Regions from separate parts of the Pseudoalteromonas sp. 4NS20-0020 genome, predicted to be linked through region 1. Evidence: predicted binding sites of a transcription regulator. Region 1 holds the regulator's gene; each other region holds the start of a gene.
What was found. Region 1 encodes MetJ, which represses methionine synthesis genes. Its sites were predicted from a motif close to TAGACGTCTAGACGTCTA; they were not measured.

Region 1 (4,629 bases):
TTCTTAAAGGAGAAAGCGTTTTAGCGTGTAAAACAGGATTACCTAATCGCGCTAATAGGTTGGCTTGACCTCTACATACTTTATTGTATTTAACCGCTTTACTAACTTTGCGAGGGTCTGTGCTGTATACACCTTGTGTATCAGTCCAAATACACACCTGCTTAGCATGGCAGTAATTAGCGAGTAAGGTTGCACTATAGTCACTCCCATTGCGACCAAGTGTAACCGTGTCACCCAACGTATTTGATGCAATAAAGCCTGTGACAACATTAATGTAGTCTGGGGTTATAAACTTCGCACATTGCTGCGCATTTTGGGTATGTAACAATTGCCCATTATTTAATGTAAAAAGTGTTCGAGCATCAAGGTCACAAGCATTAATATTTAATTGCGTAAGGTAAAGCGCCAATAAGCGTGCAGACCAGACCTCACCATGAGCAAGCAAGGGAGCCTCTTTCAAGCCTTGGTTTTTTATCAATTCACTAATCGCTGTTAGTTCACTATGCAAAAGCCTTAAAGCAGTTCGCTTAAGATCTGCATGGAGTAACTGTGTGATTAAATCAGTTTGATGATTATTTAATTGCAGCAATATATCAGCAACGACATGCGTATCTTGTTGCTGATAGCTTTGCCATAACTTCACCAAAGTATCGGTTGTTTTTCCCGCCGCAGATACAACAACACAATCGCCCGGCTGAGTATGCTCTAAAATAATACTCGCAACTCGCTCATACCGTTGAGCCGAACTAAGGCTTGAACCACCAAATTTATGTACCGTTTGTGTCATATTGTTCACCAAAGCGCTGGATGAGCGGCACTTAATTTAATGTCACCGCCTGCTCCTTTGTTTAAATTTACTTTACTGCCTGGCTTTACAAGCTGAAACACGCGCTCTAAATCAGCTAATAAGTCGTTTATATCTTCTATACCTACTGAAACTCGAATAAGTGTATCGCCCACTCCCGCTTCAAGACGAGCTTTAGGCTCCATGCCAGCATGGGTCATGGTTGCAGGATGGCATATTAAGCTCTCTACTCCGCCCAAAGACTCTGCCAAGCTAAAGTCACGTAGGCTGGTTAAAAACGCCGCAGCATCATTTATGTCACCTTTAATATCAAAACTCACCATGCCACCAAAGCCTAGTTGCTGCGCTTTGGCTAATTCATGCTGTGGGTGTGATTCAAGACCAGGGTAATAAACTTGGCGAACAAATTCCGACTTTTCTAGGTATTTAGCAATCGCTAATGCGTTTTCTTGATGCTGCTTTAAACGCACATTTAGTGTTCGCAACCCGCGCAATGTTAAATAACTATCAAATGGCGCACCTGTAATACCTATATTATTCGCCCACCATGCCAGTTCATCGCCCAGCTCTTGTGAAGCGGCAATCACCGCACCGCCCACTACATCTGAATGACCATTGATGTACTTAGTGGTGGAATGTACAACTATATCAACACCAAATTTAATAGGGTTTTGTAATGCTGGTGATAAAAATGTGTTATCGGCAGCGACTAAAGCACCGCACTGTTTAGCAACATCGGTTATTGCTTTAATATCAGTTAAGCGTAGTAATGGGTTACTTGGTGTTTCTATCCAAATTAGCTTAGGCTTAATTGCTAAAATTTTATCTAAACTTTGTGCTTGTGTTAAATCTAAAACTTCTAGCTTGAGCAAACCGCGCTTTTGCAGTGAAGTAAATAAACGATAGCTTCCGCCGTAACAATCATGTGGGATCACTAACGTATCGTCATGATTCAGGATTTGCGTAGCCAAATGAACGGCAGACATACCCGTGGCAGTAATAATACCGCGTGCGCCACCTTCAAGCTCAGCCAAGGTTTCGGCTAAAATATCACGATTGGGGTTACCACTTCGCCCGTAATCGTATTGACGCTTTGTATCAAAGTCGGCAAACGAATAGGTGGTTGATAAGTAAATAGGTGCGACAACTGCGCCATGATGTTTGTCTGCTTCAACACCACTTCTTACTGCAATGGTTGCTTTATTTTTTTCGCTCATATTCGTCACCTATTTAATTTGGATGTTTAGACGTCTAAAAGAGTAATTTATCTTATTAAAGATGTCAAAACATTTAAAGCTCCAGATGGCTAAACAACTAGTATTTGACTATCTTTTTTAAATCGATAGAATTTCACGCATATTCATATGCATTGTAGTGCATATGAGCAATTATTAATCTGAGGCGACGATACATCTTATGGCTAAATGGAATGGTGAGTATATTCACCCATACGCAGAACACGGGAAAAAATCAGAACAAGTAAAAAAAATTACCGTTTCAATCCCACTAAATGTATTAAAGGTATTAACGGACGAACGCACGCGTCGTCAAATTAATAACTTACGTCATGCAACAAATAGTGAATTACTTTGTGAAGCATTTTTACATGCATTTACCGGTCAACCTTTGCCTAACGACGATGACTTACGTAAGGATAACGCCGAAAAAGTGCCTGAAGAAGTGAAAAAAATAATGCAAGAAATGGGGCTAGAAGTGCCTGTTTTAAACGAAGACTAAACGTAATTTAGACACAAAAAAACCTCAATTAATTGAGGTTTTTTTGTGTCTAAATTACGACTTAGTCGTTATTCCATATAGTTTTCTGGTAAATCAATTTGTGCAACACCTGACTCTACAGCAGCTATTGCAACCGCTTTTGCAATGCGTGGTAATAAACGAGGATCCATTGGTTTTGGAATAATATACTTATCACCAAACTCCAGCTTATCAACACCCGCAGCCGTCAGTACTTCAGCAGGTACAGGCTCTTTGGCAATACTTCTAATCGCTTCTACAGCTGCAATTTTCATTTCATCATTTATTGCACTGGCGCGTACATCAAGAGCACCGCGGAATATAAACGGAAAACACAGAACATTATTAACTTGGTTAGGGTAATCTGATCGACCCGTTGCCATAATTAGATCGTTTCGAGCAGAATGAGCCAGTGCAGGATCAATTTCTGGATCTGGGTTTGAACAAGCAAACACAACTGGTTTTTCTGCCATTAATTTTAAATCATCGGCAGCTAATAGATTAGGCCCCGATACACCAACAAATACATCTGCATCTTCAATAACATCTTGCAACGTGCGCTTGTCTGTATTGTTAGCAAAAAGTTTTTTGTATTCATTTAAGTCATCACGACGAGTATGAATAACACCTTTACGGTCAAGCATATAAATGTGCTCGCGCAAAGCACCACACTTAATTAACAGCTCCATACAAGCAACCGCAGCAGCACCAGCACCCAAACACACAATAGTCGCATTTTCGATAGACTTGCCTTGCACCTCAAGCGCGTTCAACATACCCGCAGCAGTTACAATGGCTGTACCGTGCTGATCATCATGAAATATCGGAATACTGCAACGCTCAATCAATGCTTTTTCTATTTCAAAACACTCTGGCGCCTTAATATCTTCAAGGTTAATTCCGCCAAACGTGTCGGCAATATTAGCAACTGTATTAATAAAGTCTTCAGTAGTGCGGTGTTTCACTTCGATATCAATAGAATCAAGGCCAGCAAATCGCTTAAACAGTAACGCCTTACCTTCCATTACAGGTTTTGAAGCAAGTGGGCCTAAATTACCTAAGCCTAAAATTGCAGTACCATTAGTGATAACCGCAACCATATTCCCTTTACCTGTGTATTTATAAGCGTTTGCAGGGTCTGCAGCGATTTCACGTACGGGTTCTGCAACTCCTGGGCTATATGCTAATGCGAGATCTTTTACCGTTTCAGCAGGCTTTGTTAGTTCAATGCTAATTTTTCCTGGAACGGGGTGCGAATGATAGTGTAGTGCTTGTTCACGAAAGTCTGACATAACGCGATTGTATCCTGCAATTAAAGTAAAAGTGAGAGGTGAAGTTTAGGCTACGATACCCTTATTATTTTTAAATTCCAAGCAATATCAGGTCTATCCTGTTATATGCTAGTTCGATTAATTTTAAGAGGTTTTTCAATAACTTTTGTAAATTATATCGACACTTTATAAATAAAAATTCATCCAATAACGGATTCTAAAGGCACAATTGTTCTTTCATTATTTTTTATAAAATATCTTAATAAAGTCCTATAAAAATAAGCAAAAATAGGCTTATTCACATACTTTAAAAACATATAACTTCACGTTAGCTGCATTTAACCACTTAGTTAAAAAATGAACTAATTAAAAATATAGAGAATAATTTGCGGTTTGTCTGTAAAGGTTTATGCATATTCAGAATAAGAACAGGAAATAGTTATGCATAGCAGGGAAATATGAAAATCGAGCAATAAGCTAAATAATTTGTTATTTAGTTGTCCTATATTAAAAAACATTGACGCCGTTCGTGTAACACTTAACTTTTTAAATCGAAACGTTATTACTATTAAATTGGTATAACTAAATTAAAAGCATAAAAAAAGCACCCTAAGGTGCTTAATTTAACGAGACAGCAAAAATTACTTCTTGCTACCAAGTGCACCGAAACGCTTGTTGAAACGATCAACACGTCCGCCAGTGTCTAAAACTTTTTGCTTACCAGTGTAAAAAGGGTGACACGCTGAACATACGTCAAGGTGAATGTCTTTACATAGAGTAGAGCTTGTTTCGAATTTA
Region 2 (4,629 bases), 380 kb from region 1:
TTATTCGACTAAGCAAAATGAGTTTGACATATCACATATTAGAGCCAAGCGAGCACTTGTTATTGAAAGTTCAGATAGTCAGTTAACATCATTACAAACGCTGCTTTTAGGTTTTGAAGTAAAATTTGACACTGTAAATAACATCAACCAAGTATTAGACCGGCTAGGCATGCTACATGATTACGATTTTATATTTATAGATTGGCGAACTTTAAATTTAAATCATGATAGTGCTGCGCAGTCTTTGCGCAATAAGCTTAAATTAAATGCAAAAAAGCTAATTGTAATAGCGCCTTGTGAAAATAAAGCGCTAAACGAAAGCCTACTAGGGTTTGGTAATAACACTTATAAAGTACTCATAAAACCAATAATTAAAAGTACTTTGCATAACGTACTTTTACAGATTATGCATATAAAAACACTAAAAAAACCAGAATCACAAGAGAGCTTAAATACACAAAACACACTACAAAAACTGCAAGGCATTCATATTTTATTGGTTGAAGATAACCCGCTCAATCAACAAGTAGCAACACAAATACTGCGTAAAAATGGCTTAATTGTTGATATTGCTAACGATGGCCTTGAGGCATTAGATGCGCTAAAACATAAAACTTACGATGGTGTGTTAATGGACTGCCAAATGCCTAGAATGGATGGTTATACGGCAGCCATAGAAATAAAAAAACAAGCAAAGTTTAAAAATTTACCCATCATTGCAATGACTGCTAATACAAGAGAAACGGATTTATTAAAGGCGCAAGATTGCGGTATGGATGGCTATATTTCAAAGCCCATTAAGGTTGAAAGTATGTTTGAAGTAATAGCAAAGTGGGTGTGTATTTAAATTTTGTTTTTGAGTTGTTTACTAAATAAGTTGGTGAGATAAAAAAGGCAAGCATTAGCTTGCCAATAAGGGGGTAAATTAGTTTAACTTTACGCTATTTGTTTCTCAGCTAGGTTGAGCTCCATAGTTGCTTTTAATAAACGGTATAGGTTAATTGATGCGTCAATTTCTTCTTTACGGTTTGTTAAGCTTTCAATGTTTAAACCCAGTGGCACGTCTAGGTGTGCACAGCTTTTTAAAATTGAATCGAGATTTTCGCGGCAAATACGCACCGATTCACTCAAGGTGTTGTCGGCGTCAAGCATGCGCCATTTGGTCGCCTCTGGTACTGAAATACCCAACCACTGCATAAACTCTAGGGTTTTTTCACCGCCACATGGTGTAAACGTGAGTATAATACGTTTTGGTGTAACGCCTTGTGCCTTGCAGGTACGCGCGTAACTTGTTATTAAATCAATAGTAGCTTGAGCATTATAAACCGCTTGCGATATAAAAAATTGGCAACCTTGTGTTGTTTTTTCTATTAAGCGTTCGTGTTCATTGCGCTTGCTTGCATGTCGCTCTGCAATGGTTACGCCTCCTAAAAAGAAGTCATCACTTTGCTCAGCTAATGTTTTATAAGCGTCAGGTAGGCTTAGTTTAATATCACCTTCCGACGATGGGCTACCCACTAAAACGACATTTTTTAAATCAAACTCGTTTTTAGTTTCATCTAGCCACTCTTTAAATTCAGCCTCACCGCGTTGCGCTACGCTTTTGTAGGTAATTACATCTAGGCGTGATAAGTCTTTTAGCAACTTACTGTACTCACGCGGATCAACCGTTTGTTTAAATGGAAACGGACGAGCCTGATTAGTTCGGCTGCTCTCATCTTGAATATCGTAAATTACAACACCGTCGTATTCGATTTCGTGTAAGCGGCCTAATAGTTTTTCTGCAATGGTTTTTAACTGCGCTTTATCAGTGCCTATTTTGGGTGGCGTTGTGCCAATAAGGTAAACACCTTGATTAGTGTCCTCAATTTTCTCTTGAAGTGATAAAGCCATAATCCTCATTCCAGCTCAATGGTTGATGGATTAAATATAGCAGCCATTTAGACGTCTAGATAGATTTTTTAAGTGAAAGTTTTTCAAGCAACGTGAGGATTATTCATACAAAGGAGTTCCTAAATTAAGTGCATGACACAGTTGTTTACATAATAAAGCGACTGAGGGCTCTTATATTCATTGGCTTTGGGGCATAATTAGTAGTGAAATTGTAAATATTTTGACAACAACTTTGCTCAATTTACTAAAGGACAATTATGAAATTTAAATTATTAGCAACAAGCCTTGCGGTATCACTCGCTTTAACTGGCTGTGCAATGCAAAAAAATGAAACGACGCAAACAGCAAAACAAGAACAAATAAAAAAAGCTGATGACCGTGTTTTTTCACAAGATTACCTAATTGAAGAGCTTGAGAATGGCTTACGTGTAATGGTTGTAAAAACGGATTACCCTGATGTCGTTTCGCTGCAAATACCGGTTTCTGTTGGCTCGCGCAATGAAGTGGAAGCGGGTAAAACTGGTTTTGCTCATTTTTTTGAACATATGGTATTTAAAGGCTCTAAAAAATTTCCGCAAGACGAATACACCGCCATATTCAAAAATGCAGGGGTTGATAACCGTGCATACACTACCAACGATTACACTAACTACCATTTAAACTTTTCAAAGCAGCACCTTGATAAAGTACTTGAGATTGAAGCTGATATTTTCCAAAACTTAACCTACACCGAAGAGCAATTTAGAACCGAAGCACTGACAGTTAAAGGTGAGTACTTAAAAAATAACGCCAGCCCAATTCGTAAGTTATTAAGTGCTGTGCGTGCAGAGGCTTTTGAAAAACACACTTATAAACACACCACAATGGGCTTTTTTGAAGACATAGAAGCCATGCCAGACCAAATGGCTTACGGTAAAGAGTTTTTTGATAAGTTTTATAAGCCAGAATATGTATCGCTAGTTATTGTGGGTGATGTTGACCCAAAAGCCACAATGGCAATGGTTAAAAAACACTGGGGTGGTTGGGAAAAAGGCAATTACGTTGCCGATATTAAAGCTGAGCCAAAACAGCAAGCTCCTAAGTATTTGCATGAACAAAATAAAGCCTTGCCGGGGCATTGGCTATTGGTATCGTATAAGGGTGCTGCGTGGGAACCCGCTAAAAAAGACAGAGCTGCACTTGATTTAATCTCGCAGCTTTATTTTTCAAGTAACTCAGATTTATATCAAGAGCTCGTTGTTGATAAACAAATAGCGAGTCAAATGTTTACTTATAATCCAGAAACCAAAGATCCAGGCTTACTGCATGTATTTGTAAAAGTAGAAAACGCTGATGATTTAGCAAAAGCGCGTGATGCAATTAACCGCACTTATGCAAAAGCCAGAACAGAGTTGGTCGATGCACAAAAATTAAGTGACTTAAAGTCTAACCTTAAATATGGCTTTATTAATGGTTTAGATTCTTCGCAAGCAATTGCATCAACGCTTGCAAGTTACATGCATTTTGAACGCGATCCTGAAGTAATTAACCAGCTTTATAAGTCGGCCGACAACATCACAGCAGAAGATATTAAAGCGGTTGCTAATAAATACTTTGTAGATAACACGCGTACTACCGTGACTATGTCGGCACTTGATAAAGCACCGGGGTTTGCAGAAGAGGCGAGTTTAAGTGCAGTAGTTGCAAAACTTGAACAAGCCCCAGAGGCACCTGTATTTAAAGTGCTTGATAAAACCAATAGCTCGCCGCTGATTGATGTAAACTTTTTATTTAATACAGGGGCAGCTGCTGATCCTCAAGGTAAAAAAGGTGTAGCTGCGCTTACCGCCGCAATGCTTGCTCAAGGTGGGTCGCAAAGTACCAGCTACAAAGAAATTCAAAAAGCGCTTTATCCACTTGCAGGTAGTTTTGGTTACCAGATTGACAAAGAAATGCTGTCGTTCCAAGGGCGTATTCATAAAGATAACGCTGAAACTTGGTATGCACTTGTAAGCGAACAATTACTTAACCCAGGCTTTAGAGACGATGACTTTAAACGCCTTAAAAAAGAAATGATCGACGGTATTAAGTCGGGATTAAAAGCATCTAACGATGAAGAGCTAGGTAAAGAAGTACTCTACAGCACGCTTTACAAAGGCCACCCATACGAAAGTTACAACTACGGTGATATTTCTGATTTAGAAGCATTAACGCTTGATGATGTAAAAGCATTTTACAATTCAGAGCTTACTCAATCTAAACTAACACTAGGTTTAATTGGCGCCGTGCCAAAAGCGCTTAAAGCAAATATTATGAGCGATTTAGCAACCTTACCTAAAGGCGAGCAAAACCGTTTAAGTATTCCTGATGCGCCAGAGCTTAAAGGCCATCATGCAACGATTGTAGAAAAATCAGCGCAATCGACGGCAGTATCGTTTGGCTTCCCGATTGATACTATTCGCAGCAGCGAAGATTGGACTGCCCTTTGGCTTGTGCGTTCGTACTTTGGTGAGCATCGTAGTTCTAACTCATACTTATATGAACGAATTCGTCAAACGCGCGGTATGAACTACGGCGATTACGCATATATTGAATACTTCCCACGTGGTATGTTTCAAACTAAGCCTGATGCAAATTTAGGGCGTTCTGAGCAAATATTCCAAGTATGGTTGCGCCCACTTCGCTCTAACAACGACGCGCACTTTGCAACGCGTACCGCATTATTTGAGCTGGATAAGCTTATTAAAAACGGCTTAA
Region 3 (4,629 bases), on a different contig from region 1:
TTGCCCCGAAAGCGTACGCCCAGAGGCATCGGTGATAGTGCCCGAGATCATTACAGGTAATGTGCGCCCTGCTTGCTCAAACGCTTCTTCTACTGCGAATGAGGCTGCTTTTGCATTTAGGGTGTCGAATATGGTTTCAATAAGTATTAAATCAGCGCCGCCTTCCATTAATGCAAGGGTAGACTCTACATACGCAGTAACCAGCTTATCAAACGTTACGTTACGGTAACCTGGGTCGTTTACATCTGGCGAGATAGAACAGGTTTTAGATGTTGGCCCTAAAACCCCCGCTACATAGCGTGGTTTTTCTGGATTTTTAGCGGTGAACTCGTCACATATAGCACGCGCGAGTTTTGCCGACTCTAAGTTTACCTCACGGCTTATACTTGCCATGTCGTAATCTTCCATCGAAATGGTGGTTGAGTTAAAGGTATTGGTTTCAATAATATCTGCACCGGCAGTTAAAAAGCCGCGGTGTATATCGGTTATTAACTCTGGCTTAGTGAGGCTTAATAAATCGTTATTACCTTTAATTAGCACGTGCCAATCTTTAAAACGCTCGCCTCGGTAGTCTTCTTCTTCAAGTTTATGAGTTTGGATCATAGTACCCATAGCGCCGTCTAAAATTAAAATACGCTCTTTAAGCGCTTCACTTAGTTCGGCTTGTTTGTTGGCGGCTGTATTATTCGGCATAGTTGTTAGTCCTCACATCTTGGCTAACTAAATTAATATCATACGGTGTGGTTTGATACACGTAGTAATTTAACCAGTTCGAAAAAAGTAAAAAAGCATGGCTTTGCCACGTTTTTGACGGTTGCTTGCTTGCATCATCATCGGGAAAATAGTTTTCAGGTTTTGGCGCATCTGGGCTTTTTTGTAAATCACGCTCATACTCCCCTTTTAGGGTGTCGGCATCGTATTCTGGGTGGCCTGTTATAAATACTTGGCTACCCGATTTGTTTTTTAATAAGTAAGCACCCACTCGCTCAGAGCCTGCTAATACAACAAGATCATCACACGCATTTATTTTTTTTATATCAATGTGCCCATAACGTGAGTGTGGTACTAAAAAGGTATCATCAAAACCGCGGGTTAATGCCCCGTGTTTAAAATGGCATTGGTGAGTAAATACGCCACACAGCTTATTGGGTTTTAAGTCGCGCTTTAAATTGTAGCTATGGAATAGCGCTGCATGAGCCGCCCAACACGAAAACATCGTAGAGGTAACGTGTTGCTCTGCCCAATCAATAATGACTTTAAGCTCTTCCCAGTAGGCAACATCTTCATACTCTAAATGCGCAAGCGGTGCGCCTGTAACAATAAGCGCATCGTAGTTGTTATTTTTTACCTCTGAAAAATAGCGATAAAAGGTATCTAGGTGTTCTTCTGAGTTATTACTGCTGCGGTGAGTGTCTAGGCGCAGCAGCTCTACATTTACTTGCAAAGGAGAATTTGCAAGTAAACGAATAAACTGTACTTCGGTTTCTACTTTATTAGGCATTAAGTTTAATATAGCCAAACGCATTGGGCGGATTTCTTGCGTTTTTGCACGGCTTTTTGGCATTACGAATACGTTTTCTTGGCGCAAACGTGCAATGGCTGGAAGCTCATCCTTTACGGTAATTGGCATATTTTTAACTCCTACTCATAAAAACTTGTGCTAATTATGAACTGAAAGCAAAAAATATCAACCTCTAGATGTATAGATGTCTAAATGAAATTTATTCATTATTACTTAAGTATGTGGCAAGCAATGAGTCACCCCCTTAAAAAGAGGCTTAACTCACTGCATTTAAAATAATGAACTAATTATTGCCCACTAATATTAAATTTTGCTGAGGGGGAATTAAATACTCAGCGCCGTTTTTGGTAATTACAGCCATTTCTTCAACCGAAATGGTTTTAAACTCGGTGTTGTTTAAAGGCCAACTAAAAAAACCATCAAAAGCAAACACCATTCCTTCTTTAAGTTTACGATGAGCAGCAGGCCTTACTTGGGCACTGCGAGAGCCACCTAAATTGGGCCCCGTATCGTGTGCAACATACCCTACTGGGTGGCCGGTACTCCATGGCACAGGCTCTGAGTTGTATTTATTCATTAATACGGTTTGAGCTTGATCCACGTCTATACCCTTTACGCCGGGTTTCATTGCATTAAATGCGGCAAAACCGCTATTTCGGGCATTAACCCAATATTGCTGAATGTTGGCTGGTGCAGAGGTTTCCCCTTCTTTAAGTACATAAGCAAAACGCTGAATGTCACTTACCCAGCGATTGTAGAGCTTTACGCCAAAATCAATTTGAATTACGTCGCCCGGCATAATGACTTTATTTGTAGAATGCGAATGCCCGCGGTCAGGGCCTGAATTTACGTTAGGATTTTGGTCGGCAGCCCATGCATCGGTTACACCTCGTGCTTTCATTTTAGCTTTTAAAAATTTAGCTACATCGGCATCGGTGGTTTTACCCGGAATAATAGTTTTATAAGCCTCTATTTGCCACGTTGCTGAAAGCATTGCGGCCTCTTTCATTATTTCAACTTCAGCAGGTAACTTAATTGAAAGCCATTGATAAACAACTTCTTCAGACGATACGAGCTTTGCTGTTTGCTTTGCGCCTAATAAGTTAGCTAATTGCTTGTATTGCGAGTGCGATAACCCATCTGCCTGTGCATTAAAGTCAGATACATTTATTGCTATACGCTCAAAAGGTTGTTTTTTTATAAACTCAGCCGCGTATTTTAACGCAGACACACTGCGTGGCACCGAGATCACTTTTTCATGTATGTTTAGCTCGTCAAGTGCTTTTGCTTCGCTTGAAGGTGAGTAGGCTACCGAATGAAACGCCCCTTTATTAAAATAAAATAAATATGCCGCTGGCGAACCTGCGTTTTCACAGCCAATATGGTCAGCCAATGGGTCGTTGTTATTTTCTCTACAAACAATAAGCCAAGCATCTACCTTAGCTGCTTTTAAAGCGTTTGGCAGGAGTTTATTTATTCTTTGTTTTCTTATTTCGGGCCAAGGAGAATCGACTGCGTTAGCTTTGGGGTTTGTGGTAAATAACGTAAGTAAAGCCAACATTGTTATTACTTTTTGTATAGTCATGGGTTTTTCTTATTTTTACTATGGTTTAAATACGTTAGCACACCCAAATAAAACTATACATTTAACGAGATAAAACGATAAAGATATATTCCCACCCGCCATTCGTTGACTGTTTCACCTCTCAACAACTACAATACAACATTAAAATTTTTATTATTATTTGAAGGCTTTCCTCCATGGTTTTACCTGATAAGTTTATTTTCTCGATGAGTCGAGTATCTAAAGTTGTGCCGCCTAAGCGTACAATTTTAAAAGATATTTCGTTGCACTTTTTTCCTGGCGCCAAAATTGGTGTGCTTGGTTTAAATGGTTCTGGTAAATCATCATTGCTACGTATTATGGCCGGTGTTGACCAAGACTTTGAAGGTGAGGCACGTCCTCAGCCTGGTACTAAAATTGGTTACTTACCACAAGAGCCAGTACTAGACGAAAGCAAAACAGTACGAGAAATAGTTGAAGAAGCTGTTGGCGAGGTAAAACACGCCCTTAATCGCCTTGATGAGGTGTACAATGAGTACGCAATGGAAGGTGCTGACTTTGACGCACTGGCTAAAGAACAAGGTGAATTAGAAGCAGTTATTCAAGCGCACGATGGTCATAATATCGATAACGTACTAGAGCGCGCTGCCGATGCACTTCGCTTACCTGAGTGGGATGCTAAAATTGAGCACCTTTCAGGTGGTGAACGCCGCCGTGTTGCTATTTGTCGTTTGTTACTAGAAAAACCAGACATGCTTATTCTTGATGAACCAACTAACCACTTGGATGCTGAGTCGGTTGCATGGTTAGAGCGCTTCTTACATGACTACGAAGGCACTGTTGTGGCAGTAACGCATGACCGTTACTTCCTTGATAATGTTGCTGGCTGGATATTAGAGCTTGACCGTGGTGAAGGTATTCCATGGGAAGGTAACTACTCTTCTTGGCTAGAACAAAAAGACGCGCGCTTACAGCAAGAACAAAAATCTGAAAAAGCACGTCAAAAATCAATTGCGCAAGAACTTGAATGGGTGCGTTCAAACCCTAAAGGTCGTCAGGCTAAGTCTAAAGCACGTATGGCGCAGTTTAGCGAGCTACAACAATCAGATTACCAAAAACGTAACGAAACAAACGAGCTATTTATTCCACCTGGCCCACGTTTAGGCGACCAAGTATTAGAAGTTACTAACTTACGTAAAAGCTTTGGCGACCGCGTATTAATAGACGACTTAAGCTTTACAATGCCTAAAGGCGCTATTGTGGGCATTATTGGTGCCAACGGCGCGGGTAAATCTACACTATTTAAAATGTTAAGTGGCGAAGAGCAGCCAGATAGCGGCAGTGTTAACGTTGGTGAAACCGTACAACTAGCAACGGTTGATCAGTTCCGCGACGATATGGACGAAAGCAAAACAGTTTTTCAAGAAATATCTGACGGACAAGACGTTTTAAAAATTGGTAACTTTGAATTCCCAAGCCGTGCTTACGTTAGCCGTTTTAACTTTAAAGGTAACGATCAGCAAAAGTTTGTAAAAGACTTATC

Region 2: a site for MetJ is predicted at 1,934-1,951, ahead of AC27JL_RS02045 (methylenetetrahydrofolate reductase). Genes of this name have one in related genera too.
Region 3: a site for MetJ is predicted at 1,696-1,713, ahead of metA (homoserine O-succinyltransferase MetA). Genes of this name have one in related genera too.

The regions. Positions count from the first base shown of each region.
Region 1 is NZ_BAAJMI010000001.1:61,959-66,587, reverse strand. Features, by position in the region: gene metL (bifunctional aspartate kinase/homoserine dehydrogenase II) at 1-787, opposite strand, end outside; gene metB (cystathionine gamma-synthase) at 793-2,022, opposite strand; gene metJ (met regulon transcriptional regulator MetJ) at 2,222-2,542, shown strand; gene AC27JL_RS00255 (malic enzyme-like NAD(P)-binding protein) at 2,611-3,852, opposite strand; gene rpmE (50S ribosomal protein L31) at 4,473-4,629, opposite strand, start outside.
Region 2 is NZ_BAAJMI010000001.1:444,446-449,074, forward strand. Features, by position in the region: gene AC27JL_RS02040 (response regulator) at 1-847, shown strand, start outside; gene AC27JL_RS02045 (methylenetetrahydrofolate reductase) at 937-1,893, opposite strand; gene AC27JL_RS02050 (M16 family metallopeptidase) at 2,151-4,629, shown strand, end outside.
Region 3 is NZ_BAAJMI010000005.1:121,788-126,416, reverse strand. Features, by position in the region: gene AC27JL_RS13800 (homocysteine S-methyltransferase family protein) at 1-693, opposite strand, end outside; gene metA (homoserine O-succinyltransferase MetA) at 683-1,630, opposite strand; gene AC27JL_RS13790 (M24 family metallopeptidase) at 1,806-3,107, opposite strand; gene ettA (energy-dependent translational throttle protein EttA) at 3,284-4,629, shown strand, end outside.